DNA from 2 places in the Peribacillus sp. P4_D6 genome. Region 1 is predicted to be linked to the other one. Evidence: riboswitches for the same ligand, from Rfam matches in the RefSeq annotation. Region 1 holds a riboswitch; the other holds the start of a gene.
What was found. Region 1 has a riboswitch for cyclic di-AMP ahead of AC1DVB_RS11750 (TrkH family potassium uptake protein). Riboswitches for the same ligand answer to the same signal wherever they lie in the genome.
Positions count from the first base shown of each region.

Region 1 (6,348 bases):
GGACGTTTCGACCCCACTAGTATTAATCTATATTTGCAAACAGAGCTAAATCCTCTTTATTTCCAATCATCAGTAGCATATCTCCTTCGTGGATAACATAATCAGGAGATGGAGAGATAATAATCTCACCATTACTAACGATGGCAATAACACTAATATTATATTTTGCACGTAAATCAAGCTCCCTAAGACTTTTTTCTGTCATGCTCAAAGGGATCATGATTTCCTCTATATTGTATTCTTTAGAGAGCTCTATATAATTCAGCATTTTAGGGGATAGGAGTTGATTTGCCACCCGTTCACCCATATCTCTTTCCGGATAGATAACCCAATCAGCGCCTACTTTATTTAACACTTGTCCGTGGTTTTTATTAAGAGCTTTTGCAATAACCTTTTTTATCCCTAATTCCTTTAAGAGCAATGTAGTTAAAATGCTTGATTGCATATCATTTCCGATGGCTACGATGACACAATCGAAATTCCGGATTCCGATAGATTTCAATGTCTCTTCTTCAGTGGTATCCGCTATGACTGCATGGGTAACGCTCAATTCCGCATCCTCAACTCTTTCCTCATTTATATCAATTCCCAAGACCTCTTGTCCTGCTGTATGTAACCTAAGAGCTACGCTCGTTCCGAATCTTCCTAAACCGATAACAGCATATTGTCGTTTAGACATTCATTTACACCCCTTCATTTATTATTAACCAATCATGATTTTGCCTTTTGGATTCCTTAATGGATCTGGTTTGCGCCTCATGGCAATAGCGAAAGCAATAGTCAAAGGCCCCAATCTACCTGCAAACATTGTGAAAATAATGAGTATTCGGCCGATAGGAGATAATTCTGGGGTTAAACCCATTGAAAGGCCAACGGTAGCAAATGCCGAAGTAGCTTCAAATAATATCATTAAGAAATCTCTTCCACTTTCTGTGATGGTCAATAACATGGTAATCGTTAATATTAAAGATAACCCAATTACAGTAACTGTTAATGCTTTAAATATTGTTTCAATAACAATGCGGCGACGAAATAAAACTACATCTTCTTTCCCTTTAATCTGAGACCAAACAGTTCCTATTAGGGTGGCTAATGTAGTGGTTTTAATCCCGCCACCAGTCGACCCAGGAGAAGCACCAACAAACATTAAGAAGATGATAAGCAACAAAGTAGGTTGTGTTAAGTCCGGAATGTTTAATGTATTAGATCCTGCTGTTCTCGGAGTAACAGATTGAAACAATGAAGACAATACTTTTCCAGCGTAGGATAAAGGCTGTAACGTTTTGTCATTTCCATATTCAAATATAAATATTAAAATGGCCCCTCCTATTGTAAGGATTAAGCTAGTTATCAATACAATTTTTGTATGAACGGATAAGCGATGGGTATCATGGTATTCGTATAGTTCATTCATAACGATAAAGCCAATTCCGCCTAATGTTATTAGGGCAGCCACAGTAAGGGTTACGATAGGATCTGCTGCATATGGTGTCAMACTCCTAAACTCTCCCATCAAGTCAAAACCCGCATTATTGAAATTAGATATCGAATGAAAAACGCCATAATAGATTGCTTTACCAATTGGCATATCGAAAGAAAAACGAATAGATAATATAAAGGAACCTAGGATTTCAATGACTGCAGTGAAAATCAAAATCCTTTTTACTAACCTAACTACACCTGCCATAGATAAGTTATTTAAGGATTCTTGCAACAACAATCTGCTTTTTAATGAGATTCTTTTGCCTAATAAGAAGAAGAAAAATGTTGCAAATGTCATAAAGCCTAGGCCACCCACTTGAATGAGTGATAAAATTACTAACTCTCCAAACTTGGTAAATGTCGTTTCCGTATCAACTACGACAAGCCCTGTCACACATGTAGCGGAGGTAGAGGTAAATAAAGCATTTAGAAAAGAAAGACCATTCCCATCTTCAGTGGAGATAGGGAGAGTTAACAAATATGAACCAATAAGTATCAAAGCGGCAAAGCCCATTACAAGAATTTTTGGAGGATCTAAAAATTCTTTTACTTTTTTCAAAATTAATCATCATCCTAACTATAAATAAATTATTATAAGTACGAAGAAATACAACAAACATATTTACATTTAAATGCCCTAATACAAACTACTAGAGACTCTTTGACATTTGGTTAGTATTTCACCTTTGTTTCATTCACATTCACCTTGTAGATAACTCAATAGAACATTACTTAACCTCTTGTAAACAAAAGCAGACACTTTTCCTATGTATACAACAAGTCGGTATTACCCCTTTCCTTGGTAGTAGAAACACGCGTGGTTACATAAATTGATTTATATTTATACGCATAATAAAAAGACCTACGTATACATCAGGTTGCTATTTTGTCACAAAAAAGCACAAAAAAAGCCCACTGAATTTAGGTGGTCTTATGACCTCCTTCGCTTTAGCCGACGAAGTTAGCTGACGGGTAGGATGGCGAAAGAGCTTTTTTCTCATCCCTTCTGCAAATCAAAGCAGAATTAACCCCAAATGACTGGGTCCTCCGTATTCAATTACTTGAAATTAGGCCGATTTATTGTTTATGAAAAGTATCTTACTCCTTCAGGTATTAGTTGTAAACCCAATGTCACTAAAAATTACCTGAAGTTATTTGCTTTTTAAAAATTTATTTTTTAGCGAGTCATACTATTGTTAAGGTTTTGTGAACTTATTAAAATCATATTGACTAAAACTAGTTAAGACTTTATGATAGGTTCGATAAATTTCAGCGTAATTTTTAAGAACGTTTTTAATTATTACTATCTTATAAAAAAGGTCCGTATTTCTTTACATTCTTAATTAATGAGTTTTAATAAATCAAATAAAAAAGGGCAGGGAAATATGGAGAAAAAATCTTATAGATTTGTTATTAACGCTGTCGGTAAGGGTGGACAAACGTACTTAACTCAATGTGAGGATAAACATGCGCTAAAGAAATGGATAGCAAACAATGAGGATAAAATAATAATGAATGAGTTAAAGATAACGGATAAAAAAAAGAATCCATTTTTAAAATTGTTTTTCTAAAAACAAAATATCATCACCTGAATCAAAGGTCTTTCACAGAATGGGAATTTGATTTCCACGAACTGTACAACAATTTCTCCGCAGTCTTTAAACAATCATACGTGAATACCAATGTTTGTTTATGGCAGGATACCTTAAGAAGGTTTTACACTTTGAAACTAATCTTTTTGAACTTTGTTAAAAGTAATATTATGATTTTTTCGGTAGCGATCTATCTTTTAACCCTTAGGGAAAAGGACAGATCCCGAATGGAATGATCCCATGTGGATGTATATCCAAGGAGCTGATCTTCAGCTCCTTGGATACTTTTAACAACGGGCAGGCTAGTGGAAGAGTTACAAAGAAAGAGAGCATAATTATATGCTCTTTTGACTTAACATATAGCCAATTAAGATATTTTTCTAACCACCAACATCATAATTGTAATCAAAATAGGATCAGGATCATTTTCCCAGTAAATCCAGTGCTTAATCCAACTGTACCAAAAGCAGAGAAAGTTTCAAATACAAATCTTGACATGTCAACGATTTCAATAGAAGATAATTTTGGAGTTAATCCAATTGATAGACCCCCGAAACAACATGACCATTTCCTTCCAAATTACTTTAGTTAAACGTTTATTATATATTATCTTTTTATCCAAAAAGATATTTATTTCACGCCAACTAAAGCGACTACTTTTTTGAGTGTCGTTCCCTGAACTAATAGAGAAAATAAAACATTACTGAACGTCATCGCTAATAGCAGCTCTCGCCCTTCAAACTCCGGTGTAACACTTAATATAAGAGCAATAGAAAGAGACCCTTTTAATCCTCCCCAGGCAATTACATGCTTCCAGGAAGTAGGAATGTTTTTATCAAAAGCAAGACTGAAATAAACGGCAACAAACCGAGCCAAGAGTACGATTAGAATACTCCCAATAATCAACCATCCTTTATCTAAAAAATTAATACTACTGACTTCTAACCCTACCAATAAGAAAATGAGTGCATTCGAGAGGAAGGCAACAATTTCCCAAAAGGAATCCATTTTTTCATGTGTCAGGTCAGACATCCCGATATTTTTCCCATATGTCCCGAGGATTAAACCAGCTGTAACCACTGCGATCACACCTGAAACATGAAAATGTTCCCCGAGATCAAAAGCACCATAAAAGAGAACCATGGATAGTCCGATCTCCACCAAATAATTGTCGATTTTGGACGTAATACGGGAAGCAATAAATCCGCATACTCCCCCGATAAGGATACCTCCACATACTACTTTTACGAACTCAATAGAAGCCTCAAAAGTGCCTGTAATACTTAAAAAAGTGGTCACAAGGGCAATTTTAAATAATACAACAGCTACTCCGTCATTCGCTAAACTTTCTCCTTCGACAATAATGGATAACCGTTTATTCAGGCCGAGAGCCTTGAAAATACTAAGGACTGAAACAGGATCTGTGGCAGCCATCAATGCTCCGAAGATTAGTGCTTGTTGTAGAGAAAGGTTTAGTAGAAAGTACATTAGAAAAGAAACGATTAAAAATGTCAAAAATGTTCCAACAAATGATAATAATAGGATAGGTTTCTTACTCCGATTTAGTTCATCAATTGGAAGTTTAAGCGCTGCATCTCCTAATAGAGCTGATAAAAAGATTACAATAACTGTTGTCTGGAAAACAGTATCAGTTGCAGCATAACTCTTGACCTCAGACAAACCGGGAATAGGTAGAATCCCTATTATTAATCCAACAATAACAAGAAATGTAGGATACGGTTGGTTCATTTTTTCTGCTATAAAAACAATCCCTACCGCGATAGCTAGTAAAATGATCCAGTATGTAATCATCCTTATTCTCCCTTTCAATAATGCATGTTATACTCATGAACGGCAGTATAACTTCAATTTATTACTATCATTTACATTATTCAGGATTTGTAGTATAACCTACCTCTTTATTATGTTTTAAACAAATCAAGTTTAGATAATTGTTAATAAGGGACATAAAAAATAAAGTGTTCGGAAAAGTGCACGTCCTGAACTGAATAAATGCATTTTAATTAGGTGGTACTTTTTAAAAAACTATTTTTCAGGGGCATTTTCTTTAGGATTCTTTAATTTATAAATGATAACAAATATTATTATGCACACACCTACCACTACCAAAAGAAACATCCAAGTATTAATAAAATGCGAGTACCTCAGGAATGGAGGATGGATGGCCAAGAAAAGATTGTTACGGGATAGACCCAAAAGTTCCAAATAAAACTTTCTTAATGAACTCCCATGAAAATTAAAAAAGCTCAAAATCCAGAAAAAATCACAACAAAAATAGACCCAGTAAAAACGCTTTTTAAAAAAAGGCTGAGTCTTATGAGTAATCTGATTGAGTTTGGTAAATCGTTAAACAAAAACCTCCAATCCCAGCATATTAAGTAGAGGCTAGCGAGACGACCAAAAAGATTAATCTCCCATGAGGCTACCCATAAAGGGAGCGACAGTCGGTGGTACACCGTGGGTGTCGAAGTCAGACTAACGTATGGGCTGAAAGGCACCATAGTTCAAAGACCTTCTTCGCCAGCTATTAAATATTATGTACTTTGAAACCACATTGTTATTCTCTGTGGTGCAGCACCGATTTTGCGATGCATGTGTGGCTAACGGGGTGTTTAGTTTAACAAGGAAAACCCAATGTAATGAAAAATTTGTATACAATCTATTAATCTAAAATATATATAAATTTAACAAAAAAATGATAATTCATGTAACTTAAACAGTATTATTTGATGGTTTCTAAGTACCTCTCTAAATCTTTATCCATTATAAAAACTTCAATTCTTTCACCTGTTTTAGTGCTAATATCACTATGGGAGGAAAGAACTTTACATCCAGTTTGATCTTCAACTATTTTTTCGTAATCCTTGGTGTACATTTCACGAAGAAGCGAGCGCATTTTTTTTACAAGTTTTTTGCCGGAATTGTGACTGACAAGATGCTTTTCTTCCACAGTCAGGACACCTTTAAAACGAGTAATCAACATGTCATTAATTATATATGTTTTTGCTTCCTGTGGTCCTCTGCCTATCAGATCACGCTGGAACTTAATAAATGCTGCACTTATTTCTGCTTCAAGTTTCTTTTTGGGATTTAACATAATGCCTCCATTTTATCTCGGGAATTTATGGGATTTATCATAATACCCAACCTTAGTTATTGTCAATGTAAGTTTACAAACCTATAAAAAAATTTGTAATCACTAGAATTATTAAGTAAATTTAGTTTTTGCTGACTAATTTGGACTAAAATGACT
Region 1 is NZ_JBFUIQ010000029.1:31,666-38,013, reverse strand. Features, by position in the region: gene AC1DVB_RS11755 (potassium channel family protein) at 23-679, opposite strand; gene AC1DVB_RS11750 (TrkH family potassium uptake protein) at 704-1,996, opposite strand; cyclic di-AMP (ydaO/yuaA leader) riboswitch at 2,418-2,566, opposite strand; gene AC1DVB_RS11745 (hypothetical protein) at 2,868-3,053, shown strand; gene AC1DVB_RS11740 (cation:proton antiporter) at 3,705-4,886, opposite strand; gene AC1DVB_RS11735 (Na-translocating system protein MpsC family protein) at 5,818-6,192, opposite strand.

Region 2 (20,554 bases), on a different contig from region 1:
CAGGATAAACAGTGGAGATGCTTATTAAAGGAGTGGAGATGCTTGGTATGGTTTCTTGTTTCATGTTTAAACCGGAGTATAAACCAGCTGCAACGATGATGATGGTAAGCAACCAGATTGCCAATTTATTCTTTAATGAAAATTTAATTATTGAATTCAAGCTTGTACCCTCCATACATAAAATTGTGACCAGTCGGTCACAAACTCAAATATATAGTATATGGATTATGATTGCAATAGATAATATCCGTTAGTGCTAACGTTGTGATTTCAAGGGTTTTGGGATACAATTTGGAGGATGTGACCAGTTGGTCACCGTTGGACAATTTTAAGAGATAGGATGAATTTGATGAAAGAAAAAAATAAGATGATCATAGATAAGTCTGTGGAGCTTTTCGCGGAGAAAGGCTATCATGCAACTTCGGTTCAGGAAATTGTTGAAAAATGCGGGATAGCAAAAGGGTCCTTTTATAATTATTTTAAATCGAAGGAGGAATTACTAGTCTCCATTTTTAAATTTTATTATGAAGCGTTGACAGACTCATTACTTGATCTTGAACTGGATGCTTCATTGTCCAGTAAAGACAAATTCATGAGGCAGATCACTGTTCACATTGAGCATATGACGGGAAATACCAACTTGATTCAAATGATGATGCAGGAACAAATGGTTCATATCAGCAAGGAACTAGATGGATTTTTACATTATATCCATGAAGAGGGCTTGATTTGGTTCAAGCGTAAAATCATTGAGTTATACCCGGGACTTTCATCTGATCTTCTGCCCGATTGCACCATTATTTTAGATTCGCTTTTCAAAGGCTATATCGGAATATTGATCAGGAAACAAAATGCTTTCGATGTAGAATTGTTACCTAGCTTCATATTGAACCGGATGGATTCCATTGTCGCAAGTCTGGAGAACATGGAAGATCCATTATTGAAACAATTTCCCCTACCAGGTTGCTCGATGCGGGATATGAGCCCAAAAGAAGAAATCCATTCGATTATCGCGAGGATGCTGGAAGTGGAAACACGTAAAGAAGAGGGAATGGAGACACGTAAAATTACGGAAGCTTTAAAGGCACTCCAGGAAGAATTTTCAAAGGTTAGGCCAAGCTCAATCATCTTGGAAAGCCTTTTGTTATTTTTGGAAAAAAATGAAAAAAGGAGCCCCTTGTGTTCAAAGCTTATCTTATTGATGAAGGATTATTTGCTGAATATATGAAGGCTTTACTGAAAGGGGCGAAAGCCTCTTTTTCATTTAAATTTTTAATGAGATTTAAAAACGGAGATTTAGGAAAAAGTAAAAAGTGATGGGAAGAAGACAATTCTTTCAATAATATGGGGGCTAGAATCATGCGATGGAAAAAGGGAATGCTGATTTATAATAAAAATGCAGGGAATGATAAACTCGAAAGGAATCTAGGAGGGTGTCTTCCGGTATTAGCTCCACATATTGATGAGTTTCTCATTCTACAAACAAAGCAAAAAGGCGATGCATGCCGTTATTGTTTGGAATATGGTGAAGAAATGGATGTAGTTTTCGTATTGGGAGGAGATGGAACGGTACATGAGTGTGTAAATGGCCTTTCACCCCTTCAGAGGCGGCCGTTGTTTGGGATTTTACCTGGAGGGACTTGCAATGACTTCTCCAGGACATTAAAGATTCCTCAAAATGTTCGTCAAGCTGCGGAAGCATTAGTAAACGGTAAGGTTCGTCCAATTGATATTGGTAAGTCCAATAACGATTATTTTTCCAATTTCTGGGGAGTTGGGCTTATTTCAGATGCTTCAAATAATATTGATGAGCAGGAAAAAAGCAGGTTCGGAAAGATAGGATATTTATTAAGCGCTGTAAGGACGATTGGTGAGAGTGCTCCCTTTCCCTATAAAGTGGAATATGATGGGGATTTCATTGAAGGGGAAGCAGTTATGATTTTGGTCTTGAATGGTTGTTTTATCGGCACTAATTTATTGCCATTTCCCATGATTAGACCAGACGATGGGCTCTTTGGCGTTGCCATCTTGGAAAATGCAAGCCTTGGTGCATTTTTAGAAATAATAGCGATGAAACGTTCATGGACTCAAAATATGAGTTCTGACTCTGGGGTGACTTATTTACAAGCAGGTACCTTGACTATTGAATCCAAGAGGCCGCTTGATGTGGATATGGATGGAGAGAACTATAGGCAAACTCCTTCACGCATTAAAGTCCTTGCCCATCATTTGTCGGTATTAATACCAAATTAGTGTGGGGATTCTATTTAAAAGGAAAGGCTTATGTGTTTTTTTTGTATATTCATTCCTTATTTCTGCAATTGTTTCCAAAATAGGATAAAATGTATGATGATATATCATTTTTTGCAGGAGGACCAATTATGGTGTACCAGGTCGGATTGTTAAAGGGCATTTTACAGCCTTATCGGAGTCGTTATCAGCTGCAAAATGCAGAGGCAGTCACAAAGTTTGGATTGAAATTAATATTTATATATTTTCTTAGTCTTATAGTATTCGCCGTTGGGGGATATTTTGGGATTGGTTCAGAATCATTTTCCAAAGAAATCACGAAGATGAGCGCCAATGAATTTGAAGCAGCAAAGTTGCTGATTTTGAGCGGCAATATAATAACAGGAATAATCCACCCTTCTATATACATATTTTTAGCAGCTCTATTCTTTTGGATCGTTACTGATATCCCCTATATAAAATTAGTTATCGTTCAAATGATTCTTTTTGGCCTGCAATTAGTGGAAAAAACATTATTGATTCCCTTATTCGTTTTAATGGATATAGGCAGCGATGCCAATCCTTTTTCTTTGGGGATCATCAGTCAGTATTTTCTCAGAAGCGATTATTTCATTCACTTTTTCAGTGAAATTACCATTTTTCAATTTCTCATTATTGCTCTGCAATATTTTTATTTAAAGGAATTTACAGAACGTAATAATTATTTGGTCCTTTTAATGATTGTTCTTTTCTATTTGGCCACATGGTTTGTTAAAGCCTTTTTAGGATACATCCAAGTAGGCGTATTTGTATAAAGCGGGTGAAATGAATGAGCGGTAACTGGAAAATAGTGGCGGTCTCCATTGCGTCGATAGTGTTAATAACCGTTAACTTATACCTTATTGAAAAAAAGGAAAGCAAAGTGGAACGTACGGTTTTCGTTGAAAACTGGACTAAGGTAAAAAAAGATACAATTACGGATACTATTCAAACAAATGGGGTAATTAAACCAGTAGAAGAGTATGATATCTATTTTGATGCCAAGAAAAATGATTTTAAGAAATTCCTTGTAAAAGAAGGCGATTCGATTACGGCTGGCTCCTCGTTGTTTGAGTATACGGCGACCGAACTTGATGCGCTTAAAGCGAGTTTGGAAGCGGAGAAAACGGCAGCTGAGGGGGAAAGGGCAGGGATTGAGGAATACATAGGGAAGTTGAGGTCTTATCAGGGGACCTTGACCAGTGAACCTGAAGCTGCAATTGATGAATCGGTGGAAAAAAACTTGAATATTGATATAACGACAAGCTCTTCAGACCTTATTAAAAGTAACATTGAGCAAGAAATGTACAAGCAGGAACTAGAAAAAAACAGGTTGGATGAAAAAGTGAAAATGCTTGACGCTAAATTAAGTTCGATTGAGGAGCAGTCCAGTGCAATTGTGACGACGAGCGAGGCTGATGGTGTCGTTAAAAATATCAATAAAAACCTTGATAATCCCATTATATCCATCGTTTCTACAAATATGGCAATTGAAGGGTATTTCTCCGGAGAGGAAATGAAAAAGGCTGAAGTGGGCATGACTATAAAAGCAAGTTCCTCTGATTCAAAAAAGGCATTGAAAGGGACGATAGGCCGTATCCATTCCTATCCCGCAGAAGAGCCATCATTAAAAAAAGATAACAGATTTCCATTTCAGGCTTTAATCGAACCGGAAGGCGAAGAAACGGAACCTCTGTTGGTGGGATCGAAAGTGAACCTTACTGTAATAACCAATGAGAAAGCCGGTGTACCCTCCATACCGATAGAGGCGGTACAATACCAAAAGCATCCATATATTTACAAGTTGACGAATAAAGGCCATGTGGATAAACATTACATTACAAAAGGTCTTAAGGCTGAAGGGAAGCAGGAAATCATAAAGGGACCGTCTGTAGGTGACGTCATCCTCCTGAAGCCGAATGTGGCAGTGAAGAACCATTCTTATTTTATTACCCCGATTCAATTTGAAAAAGTGAAAGCTGGAACTTATAAAAAATTCACCTCTAGGGAAAAAGTAAGATACCTGTTACTTGGCATTCTGGAAAAATAACCGCTTTTTTCACAAGAGAGGTGATGTCAAATTATTTATTAATTATATCAATATAACTTAAGTGATTAAAAATCGGGAAGCGTAATTATAGATAGAATAGCTATTAATACAGAATATTCAGACATATTTAAAGACCTTTTTCTAGAACGGATGCGAATAAATATTTACAGATTATCATTTTTAGTATAATATTTTATTATAAGTTAACTCGCTTAATCTTATTCCAAGAACGGGGGACCCATTTTTGTGGATTTTATCCGCTAGGGGTGAATTCAGAAATGAAAGGGCTTTTTGTGTTTCCAATCCTAACCCGACAGCTAACCTCGTCAGCGTCTTCAAGGGAACATGTGTGAATATTCACGCCTATAAGAAATCGACACATGAAGTGTCTTTTTTTTCGGCGTAAAGACAGAGTTTTTCAAAAAAGAAAAATTACTTTCTTTTATTAGTATCTTGTTTCCCTTACCGAGACAAAAATGTTTTTGCATCAAAGACTTTATGGAAGGTGAGGAAAGTAAATGAAGAAATTCAAACTAAGTTTAGCTAGCCAAATTTTCATTGGTTTAATTCTAGGGATTATCGTTGGTGCCATTTTTTATGGTAATGAGACGGCCCAAAACTTTTTACAGCCATTCGGAGACATTTTCCTACGAATGATTAAAATGATTGTAGTGCCGATCATCGTTTCAAGCCTTATCGTTGCAGTTGCTGGTGTAGGTGATTTGAAAGCGGTAGGTAAACTAGGTGCTAAATCATTATCATACTTTGTTGTCGTAACTATGATAGCGATTGCTGTTGGTTTAATTTCAGCGAATATCATCCAGCCTGGTGCTGGTGTGAATATGGATAAGCTGGAACAAACTGATATTTCTACGTATGTTGATACAGCAGAAACTAAGCAGCATGAATCGTTCGTGGATACACTCGTTCACATTGTACCATCCAATCCAGTTCAAGCTATGGTACAAGGCGATATGCTAGCGATCATTTTCTTCTCCGTGTTGTTTGGGCTTAGTATTGCAGCCATCGGTGAAAAGGGTAAACCAGTATTCCGCTTCTTCCAAGGTACAGCTGAAGGAATGTTCTACCTAACTAACATGGTCATGAAATTCGCTCCTATCGGTGTATTTGCACTAATCGGTGTGACGATCTCCAAGTTCGGTTTGGAATCTTTAATTCCGCTAGGAAAGTTAGCGCTTTCTGTATACGGAACAATGATTTTCTTTGTAATAGTCATTCTTGGTCTTATTGCGAAATTTGTCGGATTCAATATCTTTACGCTGATTAAACTTCTAAAAGAAGAATTGATTCTTGCTTTCTCTACTGCAAGTTCAGAAGCGGTTCTTCCGAAACTCATGGAAAAAATGGAGAAAGCGGGATGTCCAAAACATATTGCTACATTTGTTATTCCGACTGGATACTCCTTTAACCTTGATGGTTCTACATTATACCAAGCGTTAGCAGCTATCTTCATCGCTCAAATGTACGGAATCGATTTAAGCGCGTATGAGCAAATTACGCTGATGCTAGTGTTAATGATCACGTCCAAGGGAATTGCGGGTGTACCGGGTGTATCTTTCGTAGTTCTTTTAGCGACATTGGGAACTGTCGGTATTCCTATTGAAGGTCTAGCATTTATTGCCGGTATCGACCGTATTCTTGATATGGGACGTACAGTGGTAAACGTTATCGGTAATTCACTTGCGGCAATCGTCATCTCTAAATGGGAAGGTCAATTCAACCCTCCTTCCAAAAAAGAGTTAGAGCAAGTTTCTTAATATAAAAAATCCAGAGTGAAATGTCACTCTGGATTTTTTTATTTATTTTTTTGAATGAAATAGCGCTTTCTTATTTCTCGATGACTGTAAACTCTGCTTCCTTAGAGATACTCAAGCACTTCAAGTTGAATTGTTTTATGGAGGATACTACAATCTTGGCGCGTCTTCCCGGATGTCAAAATACCCCCAAATTCATAAAGCCTTTCATCTTGTTTACCTCAAAACCAAATCATTTCCTCTCGGCCCAGAAGGTCATCTGTTGTGAAATGAAACTACCTTCCGGCTTTAAAATACGTTGATTTGTTTCAAAGCTAATGTCGGTTATTTTGCGCTGGGGAAGCATCAGCAAAAAGGGAAGCGGCCCTATGAAATGAGTGAATGAGTGATAAAACCATATATGATCCATTCTTCGAATCCTATATTTTTTCTTATTGGTTAATATGGATTTTGATTCATGTTATTTACCTGATGCAGATGATGATGATGATTAATATTGGGGTTATATAACTTACGTGAAACTCCAAAAGTTTGATAAAATAACATTATTGATTGAGAGCTCGGAGGGGGTCAGGTTATGAAGAATGAAAGTAATGATATCTTATACATGTATATGCAGGCTTCCGAACGTTTTGTCCTTTTTAATGGACTCAATTTTCGTGAATTCGTCAATTCGCTTCCGTATACCTTGGATTCGATCTTATTATTGAAACATCAATTCGATGGTGGGGAATACAATTTGAATGTCCTGCTTGAGAGCGCTTCATCTGAAGCTATTGCGAAGCTCGTTAAAGAAAATGTCCGGGCATATGGAGATTTCTGTTGGATCGATTTTGAAGAAGCGGAAGGGCTGGATGAATTGGATGGAAGGGAAATAGCGGAACTTTTATATTTAGGACATGCTAAAACCCATCTGGATCCCCCGTTTTTCCGTAAATTGAATAACCAATTTGTGTACCTTGCCCAGGATGATGGCTGGTTCAATAAAATTTATTTTCGTTCTCTTTCGACATATTATATGATGTTAGGAAGGCTGATTCCGCTAAAGCTGGAGCCGTTAAAAGTAGAGAGGACGTGGCTTGGAATCAGAAAGAAAAAAGAGCTGACGGCGATTCCTGCAGAAATCATCGTTTCCTTGGCTCATATTCTGGCAGAGGGGCTCGTTTTTTCCTTTCGGGATGTTAAGTATACTAGAACGAAAATTGAGATACCGGCATGGGTCGTAGGGGATTATTTAAACATGGATGAAATGCATGATTCCTTTTCGGATAGAGATAGTAAGGAGCCCGATGCATTTATTATCTTCAATCGAAAAGAGAAGATTTGGGAAAGTGTTATTAAAAATACACCATCCTCCTGATTTTATTTGAAGTCTTTGAACTTTTTAGGTGTAAGACTTACCGTCTCATGCATAAAAGATAAGAGAGGGAAACGTAGAGGTGTTCACAGGATGTGGCGGTTTTATTCTGTGTTCTGCAAAATAGTAATCATTGGAAAAGCCTCAATGATGGAAGTTTCGCTTTACCCCGCATTAACAGGCTGTAAGGAAGCCTGATGATAAATGTAATGAAAAAGAAATGTGGTGAGCCAACAGCCTGTAAATGCCCGATTGCGCCGCACAGGATGTGCTAGCACAGGGTTTGCCACAGGATGTGGCGGTTTTATCCTGTGTTCTGCAGAATAGTAATCATTGGAAAAGCCTCAATGATGGAAGTTTCGCTTTATCCGTTTTAGTGTAAAGTGATACAATGAACATGGTTAAAAGAATATTGGAGGGTAATAACTCATGAAAACTAAACTTGGTTTGCTTTATGGTGGAAAATCTGCGGAGCATGAGGTTTCTATGCAGACGGCTTTAGCGGTCATTAAAGCTCTCGATTTAGCAAAGTTTGATATATATCCGATTTACATAACAAAAGATGGTTCATGGATTAATGGACCAAAGTTAACAGGTCCTGCCGAGAACGTGGAGGCTTTGACATTTTCACCGGAAAAATCGAGCTCGCCTCTTGCCCTGCAAGCACATTCAACTGATGAAGATAGTGAATCAACAGGGTATGACGTAATTTTCCCATTGCTTCACGGACCGAATGGAGAAGATGGAACCGTACAAGGGATGCTGGAACTGTTGAACCTTCCTTATGTAGGGAATGGCGTTTTAGCTTCTTCAGCAGGAATGGATAAGGTCATCATGAAAAACATTTTTGCCCAGGCGGGACTTCCTCAAGTGAAATACACTTGGTTCATTCGTTCCGAATGGGAGAAGAATACTGAAAGTGCCATCAAAAAGGTAGCGGGTGAATTGGGGTACCCTTGTTTTGTCAAACCTGCCAATTTAGGTTCAAGTGTCGGTATCAGCAAATGTAATGATGCTGATGAACTGGAAAAAGCGGTAGCGGAAGCTTTTCAATTCGATCGGAAGATCATCATTGAAGAAGGGGTCATTGCTCGTGAACTCGAGTTTGGTATTCTTGGTAATGATGAACCGTCTTGTTCAGTGGCAGGCGAAATCATCCCTAAGAAAGATTTTGCCTTCTATGATTATTCAGCAAAATATGTAGACGGTAATTCAGCGATGGTCATTCCGGCGGAGATAACGGAAAGCGAGTATGCAGCTTTATCCGAAATGGCCATTACTGCCTTTAAGTCATTGGATTGCTCTGGATTGGTCCGCGCAGATTTCTTCTTGACGCATGAGGGGCAAATCTATATTAATGAAGTGAATACAATGCCTGGGTTTACTCCTTTCAGCATGTTTCCGTTATTGTGGAAGCACACAGGTGTCGACTATCCAGCGTTAATTGAAACACTCGTGAAACTTGCCTTGGAACGTCATCAGGAAAAACAACAAATCAAATATACAGTTTGATCATGCAGGTAAAGTATCAGTAAACTCCACAATCCATCATGCCTTGATTTGATGGATTCCAATCAGCAGGAACCGGTGCGATTTAAACTGGTTTCTGCTTCGTTTGGTTAACGGAGAGCGATTAACGGTTCGATGAATGTAGGAGGAACAAAATGATAAAGAGAACGTTAAAACAAGTACATGAAATGGCAGAGGGATTGAATGATATCAGTCCATTCCAGTCCAAAGGAATTAATGGGGTTACCATCGATTCAAGAACGGTTAAGGAAGGATGTTTGTTCATTCCCCTTAAGGGTGAGCAGGTTGACGGCCATGAGTATGTCAAGCAGGCTTTAGCGCAAGGGGCTGCAGCTTCCTTTTGGCAAAGGGATGTTCCGAATCCCCCTGATGATTTACCGATAATCATTGTCGAAAACACTGAGAAAGCACTTCAGCAATTGGCGCGTTCTTACCGCCAGGAGTTGAATATAAAAGTCATTGGGATAACAGGGAGCAATGGTAAGACCACTACGAAAGATATGACCGCTGCGCTGCTGGCCACTGACTATAAGGTTCATAAAACCAATGGAAACTTCAATAATCATTTAGGTTTGCCGCTAACGATACTTTCTATGGCACAGGATACGGAAGCGGCTGTTTTGGAAATGGGGATGAGCAGCCGCGGTGAAATCGAGTTCTTATCCAAAATGGCAAAGCCTGATGTAGCGATCATTACCAATATCGGTGAATCACACTTATTGGATTTAGGATCACGCGAGGAAATCGCGAATGCGAAGTTGGAAATTGTCGAAGGTTTGGCGAAAGATGGAACGCTGATATATCATGGTGATGAACCATTGCTTCGCAATCGGATCAAAAAGGATTTTCCTGATTTAAACGTAATATCTTTTGGACGTACGGAACAAAATGATTTATATCCACAGGCCATTAGCCAAGGGGCAGACAGTACCACGTTTACAATCGCAAGCGGTGATAAGGAGATTGGTTATGAGATACCTGTGTTAGGTCATCATAATGTTCTTAATGCGTTGGCGGCCATCTTGGTTGCTAAAGAATTCAATGTGGATGATTCTTCGATCCGTAAAGGCCTATCGACCATTCAGTTAACTAATATGAGGATGGAATTGGTTGAAGGCGCAAAAGGGCAGAAAATCATCAATGATGCATATAATGCCAGTCCAACTTCAGTCAAGGCGGCAGTGGAGTTGGTTGAGGGCTTATCTGGATTCGAGAATAAGATCCTTGTATTGGGAGATATGTTGGAGTTAGGGCCGCAGGAAAAAGACTTTCATACGAAAATTGGTGAATTGATTTCCAATGAGCGGATTGATAAGATTTTCACATATGGTCCTTTAGCCGAGTTTATTGCCAAGGGAGCGAGCAAGTCTTTTTCATCGGAGCAGGTTCGCCCTTTTCAAGATAAGCAGGAGCTTATAGAGGAACTTAAGTCGTCCACACAGGAAAATGACATCATACTTGTTAAAGCTTCCAGGGGCATGAAGCTGGAGGAAGTCGTTCAAGCTCTACAAAAATAAAAAATAAAGAAAAGGCCGTTTCTTTTTTGAAACGGCCTTTTTTATTGTCTTTAAAACAGTGTCCCGGCTATAATGCAGATGTCATCGTTAATCACTGAATGCCTCATCCTTGAGACCAATAGCTCCTGAAGAAGGTCATTTGTATCGAGATGGACATTTTCAATGAATTCCCTCTCGATATTGTCAGATCGGTCAATGGCGGAAGGTGTGGGCGTTTTAGACAGTCCGTCTGTATAGATGATGAAGCGGCTTCCTGGTTCATAATGAAAGACTATTTTTTTTATGGGCAATTCGGGGATCAGTCCGCTTGGGGTGGCCCCTTCGTTTAAGTTGAGAATTTGATTGGTGCATGGGGAATACAAAAAGGCCGAAGGAAGTCCGTAGTTCACATATTCGATGAGTCGATCCTTTGTATTCACGTATGCGATGAAGGCTGTAATACGAGCATGTTTTTTGTTTTCCCGATTAACTCCTTGAAATAGGTCCCGAATATGTTTGCCCAGTTCCTCTGTTATGTAAATGGGGTCTTTTACCCGTTTGATAAGGTCGGGCATCAAAGTCCTTATGGACATGTTTATAAGTGCCGTGTGGATGCCTTTTCCAAATACATCGATCATGATGAAGCCGTATATCCTGTCGCCGACCTCCGCCCAGTAAAATAAATCCCCAGAAAGCTCACTCGAAGGCTGAAAAAGGCCTTTGACCTCTATATCTTCATTATTGATCGACAAAGGTAAACTTGAAAGTTGAATCCCCTTTGCAATTCGCAGGCTCCTTGCTGATTTTTGGTGTATCTTTTCAAGCTCTTGCCCCTTCATTTTTGCCGAAAACAATTGCATGCTGATGTTTTTGAGTGACTTTAATTTAATCCGGACTTCTACTGAATCGGCAGGGACTGCCATGGTTTCATAAAAGGTCTTTTCCGGTAAGGCCTGAGGGGGCTCCATTCTTAAAGCGCGTTTGTAAATGAATAGGATAGGGATTTCGTGAGATTCAGCTAATGCAAATAAAGAAGTTTGCTGCCAAGAATCTGTTGATATGTGCAAAGGCAAAATAAATAATGATTTCATTAAGTCCGATGAATCTTCGAATAGATGACTTTGATTGAGTGGATCCTCCAAAAAAGTGACTTTCTTGTTCATTTTCTTTAAGATTCGACCAAAATCCTTACATAAAGGAACATCTATTGTGAATATGTTCATATAACCCCCCGTTGATTTGTTGATAGGTCAATCATACTGCATTTAGACTAATTTACTATAATTTTTACACAAAAAGATGAAATTTTCGAAAAATGAATGATCCCAAATACCTGGAAATTCATTCATGATAAGCCCTTTCCTCCAACGGGGGTAATCGTGGAAGGGGGTTATCGTTAGATTTAATCCTTCCTGAAAAAGGTTTGTTGAAACTATTTGATTTAAACTCATATCATATATAAATGGATGTTCGTTTTGTGAAAAATTTAATTGGATACAGTTAGTCGACAAGAGGCCGGGATGCTCTCATCCCGAACCATGATTTTAACAGGACTAGGTTCCGGTTTTGTGAAATCCTCCTAATTGGATTTCTGAAGCCACTGGAACGGTTTTTAAATAAAAAACTGTAGAAAAACTCGCTTTCTTCGAATTTGTCTAAGTTTGAATCCACTTACGCATAAATGGATATAGTAAAACGGTGATCCTATTGATGAAATAATCAGTCCATGTGTTTTTTTAGCCCATTATTGAATGAACAAGCGATATTCTTACTCAAAAGTGTCACGGCTGCATATTTAACAGGAAGAAATGACTAATTTTTTCATTTTTGAAACTGTATAAAGTTTTTAGTAACTCTGAATGGGCGATATCCTTTATTGCATTAACAGTTTGAAAATGGTAATATGAGTATGAGTTTAAATGTCTTATCATTGATGATTATTTAAAATTAATCAGGTTGAGGCAACAAAATTGTATGTTCTTACATGTTTCATGAGTTCATTCTTGAGATTATTTTAGATTAAATAGGCCTCGCGTCTGGTCATATATAAAAGCTGCATCTCTTGGCGGCTTTAGTAGCTATTAGGGAATCAAGCCGCATTTAAGCGCTTTTCCACTTCTGCAAATCCTCAACGCACCGGGCCTGTTTTGTATAAGAATCTTGGCTCTCGTCAAGTTTTGTTCATACAGTCTTTTTAAGTCTGATGAATAATAGGTGCAGCAGCCCTCACCTGAATAAAACGGTGAAACACCCGTTTATGCTACTTTTAATTTTCCATATTGAATTTAATTTTGGTTACATGTACTTTTAAAAAGATGAGCGTAGGTTAATGATAAGTCTACACGTGCGCGAAGTTAAAAATGCCAGTGAATGTCCGTACTGGTATATTTCCTTTTTAAAAAATCATATTGAGTTCATTTGAACTAAAAGGCAGACATACTTTTAGGTGATAATGATAAACTTTTTATAAGAGATAAAGAAGAACATCCGTCATGATGATGAGGATTTGAACTAAAACATCTGTGCATGATCCATGAATGCACGTGTAAATTTACGATATAAAAAGGAGTACGAAAACATTGACATTGTTTAGCGAATTAGGATTAGATAGAACGTCCATGAAATCAATAGAAAAAATGGGATTTGAAGAAGCGAGCCCGATTCAATCCCAAACGATACCTCTAGCACTTGAAGGTAAAGATATCATTGGTCAAGCGCAAACGGGAACAGGTAAAACAGCAGCATTCGGTATTCCATTGATGGAAAACATCGATATTAATAACGAAAACGTGCAAGGGATTGTCATTGCACCTACACGTGAGCTTGCCATTCAAGTTTCCGAGGAACTTTTCAAGCTTGGTTACGGAAAACGCGCTCGTGTACTTGCAGTTTATGGTGGACAAGACATCGACCGCCAAATCCGTGCTTTAAAGAAAAAACCACATATTATCGTTGGTACGCCAGGTCGTCTTTTAGACCATATCAAACGTAAAAATATTAAATTAGGCGGAGTTCACACTGTAGTTCTTGATGAAGCGGATGAAATGCTTAACATGGGATTCATTGAGGATATCGAATTGATCCTTTCAACGGTTCCTGACGAAAGGCAAACATTGCTTTTCTCAGCTACAATGCCTGATCCGATCCGTAAAATTGCTGAAAGATTCATGCGGGAACCAGTTCTTGTACGTGTAAAAGCAAAAGAAATGACAGTGGATCGTATCGAACAATATTACTTGGAGTTAAAAGAAAGTGAAAAATTCGATACACTTGCACGCCTTTTCGATATTCAAACACCGGATCTTGCAATCGTCTTCGGACGTACGAAACGCCGTGTCGATGAATTGGCATCTGCATTGAATATCCGCGGTTATATGGCTGAGGGCATTCATGGTGACCTTAGTCAGGCAAAACGCCTTTCTGTTTTGAAAAAGTTTAAAGACGGCAGCATCGATGTACTCGTTGCTACTGATGTTGCTGCACGTGGACTTGATATTTCCGGCGTTACTCACGTATACAACTTTGATATCCCTCAAGATCCGGAAAGCTACGTTCACCGTATTGGACGTACAGGACGTGCGGGTAAACATGGTATAGCCATTACGTTTGTAACACCAAGAGAAAGAGGCCAACTGCATGCAGTTGAACATACAACGAAAAAACGTATGGAGAAACTTAAGACTCCTACGTTAACTGAAGCGTTGGAAGGTCAACAAAAAGCAGTAACGGAAAAAATCCTTAATACAATCGAGAATGAGGATTTAACTTTATACCTTGGTCAAGCGGAAGAATTATTACAAAAACATAGCGCAGCGGATTTAGTTGCAGCCATGCTTAAATCAATGACAAAAGAACCGGATCAAACGCCTATCAAGTTAACGGAAGAATCTCCGTCTCCAATGCGTCGCAATCGCGGAGGAAGCAGTTCTTCTGGCAACAGACAGCGCAATGGCCGCAGTTCTTCAGGCAGAAAAGATTACGGCAGCGGATCAGGGAAACGCCCAAGCACGAACCGTAAATCGAATGGTTACGGAAACCGCAGCACGAGCCAAAAAAGAGAAAAAACTAATAAGATTTAATTGAATTGGGAATGCCGCTCATTTGAGCGGCATTTTTTTATGTGCATCACCAACTTCTTCATGTAAGGTATCCGCGGTTTTTGGATGGAATGCCCACAGCCTTTGTTTGAAAAGGGGTTAATTTCCAGTATTTAAATATAGTATAATGGATGAAAGCAAGGATGGATGATGATGATTCAATTAGCATTACCTGTCCGGAAGAGGAGAAGCACATGGAACCTGAAAATCGTATATCGAATAAGGCCTTAACCGTATGGAAAATCAGTGGTCTTATAAGCTGTTCAATAACCTGGATTATAAGCATCGCCGTACTCGTGCTTACAATCATTTTTGATTGGACATATTGGGTGATTGGCGCGTTGGTCCTAATTTCGACAATCCAATCCTATCTGGCCATCTTTCTGATTCCGTCCGTTAAATGGAAGAGGTGGCGTTACGAAGTAAGAAATACTGAAATTGATATCCAAAGTGGTATTTTCATCATTAAAAGAACACTCATACCCATGATAAGGGTTCAGCATGTTGAAACGAAGCAAGGGCCATTATTAAGAAAATACGATTTAGCCTCCGTTGAAATTTCCACTGCAGCGACTCTTCATGTTATCCCTGCCTTGGACCTTGCAGAGGCGGATGAATTGCGGCATTATATTTCGAGAATGGCAAGTGTGGAGGAAGAAGATGTCTGATCCTAAAAGGCTTCACCCCATAGCTGTATTGCTTAACATCATTAAATCGATTAAGGAGTTAGTCATCCCTTTTTTATTAGTGGTCGTCATTCCTGGGAAGAATGAAGGAATTCCCGGATGGATACAACCGCTGGTCATTGCCATTATTATACTTTTGATTATAGGGAATGCTTTCTTGCAATGGTTACGCTTTACATATCGGATCGAAGAGGGAGAATTCAGAATTGAGTCCGGGGTATTCGTAAGGAAGAAACGGTATATAAAGTTTGATCGGATTCATAGCATAGATATATCAGAGGGCATCATCCAGAGGGTATTCAGCCTGGTGAAGCTGAATATTGAAACGGCAGGCGGGTCTCAGGCGGATGCCGTATTATCAGCCATAAGGAAAAGTGATGCGGATCGAATCAATTCTTATATAAGTGAGGGAAAAAATGCGTATAACCCATTTGATAGGGATAAAGATGAAGTCGCGGATAATGAAATTGTTGCAAAATCATCTTCCGTTTTTAAGCAGACGCTGCCGCAGTTATTCGCTATGGCTGCCACTTCGGGAGCGGTAGGTGTCTTCCTATCCGGGGCAGTCGCTTTTATTTCACAGTTCGATGAAATGATACCTTTTCAGAGAATATTTAAGGATTATGAAGATTTTATTGAAATGGGGACCTTCATTCTGACCTTGTTTGCCCTTGTGGCTTTATTGGCGGTTTATGTGCTGGCCACATTAAGTATGGTAATTAAATACGCTTCCTTTACCGTGATAAAAACGGATGAGGAGATCGTTATTTCCAGGGGGCTTCTCGAGAAAAGACGGCTGACAATCCCTATCCATAAAATTCAAGGTATCCGGATCATGGAGAATTTAATTCGAAAACCATTGGGATTGGCGACGGTTTATATTGAATATGCGGGAGGGAGCATGGAAGATAAAGAAAGTCTTTCCATCATGCTGTTCCCTTTAATCAGAAAGAAGCATTTAAAGGGAAAAATCCAAGAAATTTTACCGGTTTATGAAACGGATACGAAGATGAAACCAATACCCAAGCGTGCACTTTCCAGGTATGTGTTTCGAAAGTTTCTATACCTTATCCCGATCATCGGTGCCTTGGTATGGTTTTTCAGACCTTGGGGTTATCTTTCCTTCTTGCTTGTACCGTTGGCGATTTTTTGGGCATACATGCAATATAGAGATGCAGGTTGGAGCATAGAAGGGAATTTATTACTATTGAGCAGCCGTTTTTTCACGAAGCAAACATTGATCATGCAGAGAAGCAGAATTCAATCAATCACATATAAAAAAAGCTGGTTTCAGAATCGAAAAAAATTAGCCACCATTACAGCATCGATTAAATCAGGAATTACCTCCCGGGTCGGTATGGTTGCTGATATGGAAGAAAAGGATTGCCTAATAATTAAATCATGGTATTTACCTGAAAAAGCAGTCGACTCCCAATGATTGAAAGGAAGAGTCGGCTGTTTGGCCTACCATTTTTTTCTTAGGAATAATGGAGCGGTTAAAAAGCCGGTTGCCATTCCAGCCAAATGACCGACAACGTTTATCTGCGGTTGGATGAAAGTCATGATAATGGCAATTCCGGTCAATGTATATACTGTATTTCTTTCGTTGTTCGTAAAATTGGTTTTATTGAACAGTACAAGATATAGAAAGAATCCGAGTAAACCAAAAATTGCTCCGCTGGCACCTACGTGATTATATGTCAGTGGGTTAATCAGGAAGGTTGCGATATTGGCAAGGATCCCTGTCGATAAAAAGAAAATTGAAAACTTGAAGGCTCCAAGTAACTTCTCCAGGAATGGACCAAAGATGGCAAGTGAGAATCCATTAAACAGTAAATGTGTAAACGTGCTATGTAGAAAGATGGGGGTGATCAAACGCCACCATTGTCCATCAGCGATGTATAAATTCACACCTGTGCCATAATAAAAGAGTACATTGCCGGGAAGTGCGGGGAAAAGGACGAGAACGAATACAAGCATCATAATGAGTATGAGCACAGTTACAGCTCGATAAGAATTTGCATATTCGCGGAAGCTTTCTGTTCTTGTAAACATAAATTCCTCCTATATATCGTTTTTAATTGGATACAATATTATCATTTTCAGGTAAAAGAGTCCTCCTAATGATATGCAACTTATTAAATTAATAGAAGAGGTGTCAAAGTGATTAAAGGTATAGGCGTGGACATTACTGAGTTGGATAGAATGGAAACATTGATTAATCGGCAACCCCGTTTAAAGGAGCGTATATTGACGGAAAGTGAAATCTTGATTTTCGAAAAGTTAAATGGAAGAAGGAAGGTCGAATATTTTGCTGGCCGTTTTGCGGCAAAGGAGGCTTTTTCTAAAGCGAACGGTACAGGGATCGGTAAGCACTTATCCTTTTTGGATATTGAAATCATCTCGGATGATAAAGGAAAGCCGGTGATTTCAAAGCCGTTTTCTAAAGGGGTCCACCTTTCGATTAGCCATAGCAGGGATTATGCGGTTGCTCAAGTCGTAATTGAAGGGTGAGTGGAGTTTTGTCCAATCGGGTCATAAACCTTAAGGTTGTCTCATATACATTTAGTGCTATAGGGAGACAAGGCCCGGTAAAAGGTACATGGCAGAGTAGGTGCTCTCGAAAAGTTTTTAGCCGGATCGAGAAATGGTCCTGTCTAAAATACTGAGGAATTTAAGACATCAGTCGAGCCAATGTCCGGATCCTGCCTTTTCCTCTCCCTTTTACGTTCAAATGACAAAAAGGGGTTGAAAAGATGAAGAAGATGGTAATGCTTTTTGCAGGGATCATGCTCTTGCTTGCTCTTTCTGCTTGCGGCCAAAAATCGCAGAGTGACGTAGTGAGTGAATTGAATGAGAAGCTTGGTGAAATGAAAGGATATAAAGCTAACGCGAAGATGACATTAAAGATGGGGACGGAACCTCAAGTGTATAATGTGGAGATTTGGCATAAGGACCCTTCTTTTTACCGCGTGAATCTGAAAAATGAAGAGAAAGATCAAAGCCAGATGATTTTGAAAAATGATGATGGTGTATACGTTTTGACGCCTGCTTTGAATAAAAGTTTTAAATTTCAAAGCGAGTGGCCGGAGAACAGCAGTCAGGCCTATTTGTTCGAGTCGTTGGTGAAAGACATTACGGAAGATAAAAGTGCAACATATAAAGAAACGGATAAACACTATGTCTTTGAAACGAAAACGCGCTACCAAAACAATAAAATGTTGCCATATCAAGAGATTACTATAAACAAAAAGGATTTATCCCCAGTCAGTGTAAAAGTCATGGACCCTGATAGGACCGCTTTGGTTCTTGTTGAATTCTCAAAAGTAAAATTCGATACGAGTTTTGATAAAGATTCATTTGACATGAAGAAAAACATGACAAGTGCACAACTTGAAGCTCCCGTTATGGCAGAAGTCCAAAATGAGGGGTTTGCAGTGAAATACCCTGAAAATATTGGCGATATGAATTTAACGGAAGAAAAAGAAATTACGACGGAAAAGGGAGAACGTGTCGTTTTGACCTATGAGGGTACAAAAAGTTTTACATTAGTTCAGGAAAAAGCTGAGGTAGTCCAAACTTCCGTTTCGACGAATGTGAATGGAGAACCTGTTGATTTGGGTTATACTGTCGGGGCAATGACGGGAAATACGATTGCATGGACTTTTGAAGGTGTCGATTACATGCTAGCATCAAAGGATTTGTCACAGGAAGAGATGATAGAAGTCGCCCGTTCGGTTGGGGAAGATCCAGTCAAATAGGATTACATAACAAGCTGATGTTTCCCGTCTCCTTACGAAGGTTTTCTTCTGGGAAGGATAGGCGGGGAAGCGGCTTGTTGACCTTTTTTAACCCATTATTTGATTTAGGCTGGCAGCCGGGAAATGAGGATCAAGGTGAAAAAGCACTTTATCTTTCTAGCGGTTGGTTATAGAATGGTCCTATAATGAAACGAAAACTTCGCTACTGGGAAGAATTTTATGGTGAGTATAGGAAAGAAGGAAAAGGTCTTGGAAACGAAAGTATTTCATCGAGATACGTGGGCAGAAGTAAATTTGGATAATATTTTTGAAAATATCTCTTCAATGAAAAAAAGTCTGAAAAAGGGCGTTAGTCTTTTCGCTGTCGTCAAAGCCAATGCTTATGGCCACGGGGACTATGAAGTGGCTAAAACGGCGCTTGATGCGGGGGCGGATTTTTTAAGTGTAGCTTTTTTGGATGAAGCTCTTGCCCTACGGAATAAAGGTATATTGGCTCCGATTCTTGTCCTTGGGGCTTCTAGGCCTGAAAGTGCAGCGCTTGCTGCCGAGCATGGTATTTCCGTGACGGTTTTCGATGAAGCATGGTTGGAGAAGGCGAAGGATTTGTTGAAACCGGGACAAGTTTTGCAAATCCATGTAAAAGTGGATAGCGGCATGGGGAGAATCGGCATTCGAGATAAAGGTCAACTCATGAAAGTGGAAAGTTTGCTTAAGAGGGAAACTTGTTTCAATTTCCAAGGGATATTCACTCATTTCGCGACTGCGGATGAAATGAAGACGGACTTATATGAAAAGCAGCTTGCCTTTTTTAAAGGGATGCTTTCCGAATTGACGGGAAAGCCGGAATATGTTCATGCAGCCAATAGTGCAGCTTCTCTAAGGTTCACCGATTCAGAATGGAATGCAGTAAGAATGGGGATTTCCATGTATGGTTTGAGTCCTTCCATGGAGATGAAGCCGATATTGCCATTTCCATTAAAACAGGCTATATCATTGAGAACGGAGATGGTCGCGGTTAAACAGCTTGCTAAGGGTGAAAGCGTTAGCTATGGAGCGACTTATACGGCTGAAGGTGATGAATGGATTGGAACTTTGCCAATCGGATATGCTGACGGCTGGATCCGTAAGCTGCAAGGTCAGGAAGTTCTTGTGGATGGAAAAAGAGTGCCCATAGTCGGAAGGATTTGCATGGATCAATGCATGATCAAGCTGCCTGGACCATACCCTGTAGGAACTGTGGTCACATTAATCGGGAATGATGGAGATGAATCGATTACTGTCGATGAGATAGCGGCAAAACTGGAAACGATCAACTATGAGGTGACATGCATGATAGGAGCAAGAGTGCCCCGCATATATATGAAAGACAATCAGGTGAATCATGTACGCAACTTCATTTTGGAATGAGCGGATTGTAAAAAAATCCTAAGATTGTGAATAAGATTTCCTTTATTATGCTGATAATAGGATTGAGAATAGAATATACTCTTTGCAGATAGGCATTTTAATGGTAATATTGAAAAGGATATATAAT
Region 2 is NZ_JBFUIQ010000038.1:10,451-31,004, reverse strand. Features, by position in the region: gene AC1DVB_RS13805 (efflux RND transporter permease subunit) at 1-160, opposite strand, end outside; gene AC1DVB_RS13800 (TetR/AcrR family transcriptional regulator) at 350-1,228, shown strand; gene AC1DVB_RS13795 (YegS/Rv2252/BmrU family lipid kinase) at 1,360-2,253, shown strand; gene AC1DVB_RS13790 (hypothetical protein) at 2,382-3,044, shown strand; gene AC1DVB_RS13785 (efflux RND transporter periplasmic adaptor subunit) at 3,059-4,318, shown strand; cyclic di-AMP (ydaO/yuaA leader) riboswitch at 4,518-4,665, shown strand; gene AC1DVB_RS13780 (cation:dicarboxylate symporter family transporter) at 4,837-6,096, shown strand; gene AC1DVB_RS13775 (hypothetical protein) at 6,671-7,453, shown strand; gene AC1DVB_RS13770 (D-alanine--D-alanine ligase) at 7,880-8,962, shown strand; gene AC1DVB_RS13765 (UDP-N-acetylmuramoyl-tripeptide--D-alanyl-D-alanine ligase) at 9,115-10,497, shown strand; gene AC1DVB_RS13760 (PP2C family protein-serine/threonine phosphatase) at 10,548-11,699, opposite strand; gene cshA (degradosome RNA helicase CshA) at 13,056-14,555, shown strand; gene AC1DVB_RS13750 (PH domain-containing protein) at 14,768-15,241, shown strand; gene AC1DVB_RS13745 (PH domain-containing protein) at 15,234-16,697, shown strand; gene AC1DVB_RS13740 (rhomboid family intramembrane serine protease) at 16,724-17,314, opposite strand; gene acpS (holo-ACP synthase) at 17,423-17,773, shown strand; gene AC1DVB_RS13730 (LolA family protein) at 18,016-19,020, shown strand; gene alr (alanine racemase) at 19,240-20,427, shown strand.
Region 2: it holds a riboswitch for cyclic di-AMP, as region 1 does, so the genes downstream of both, AC1DVB_RS13780 (cation:dicarboxylate symporter family transporter) here and AC1DVB_RS11750 (TrkH family potassium uptake protein) in region 1, are expected to answer to the same signal.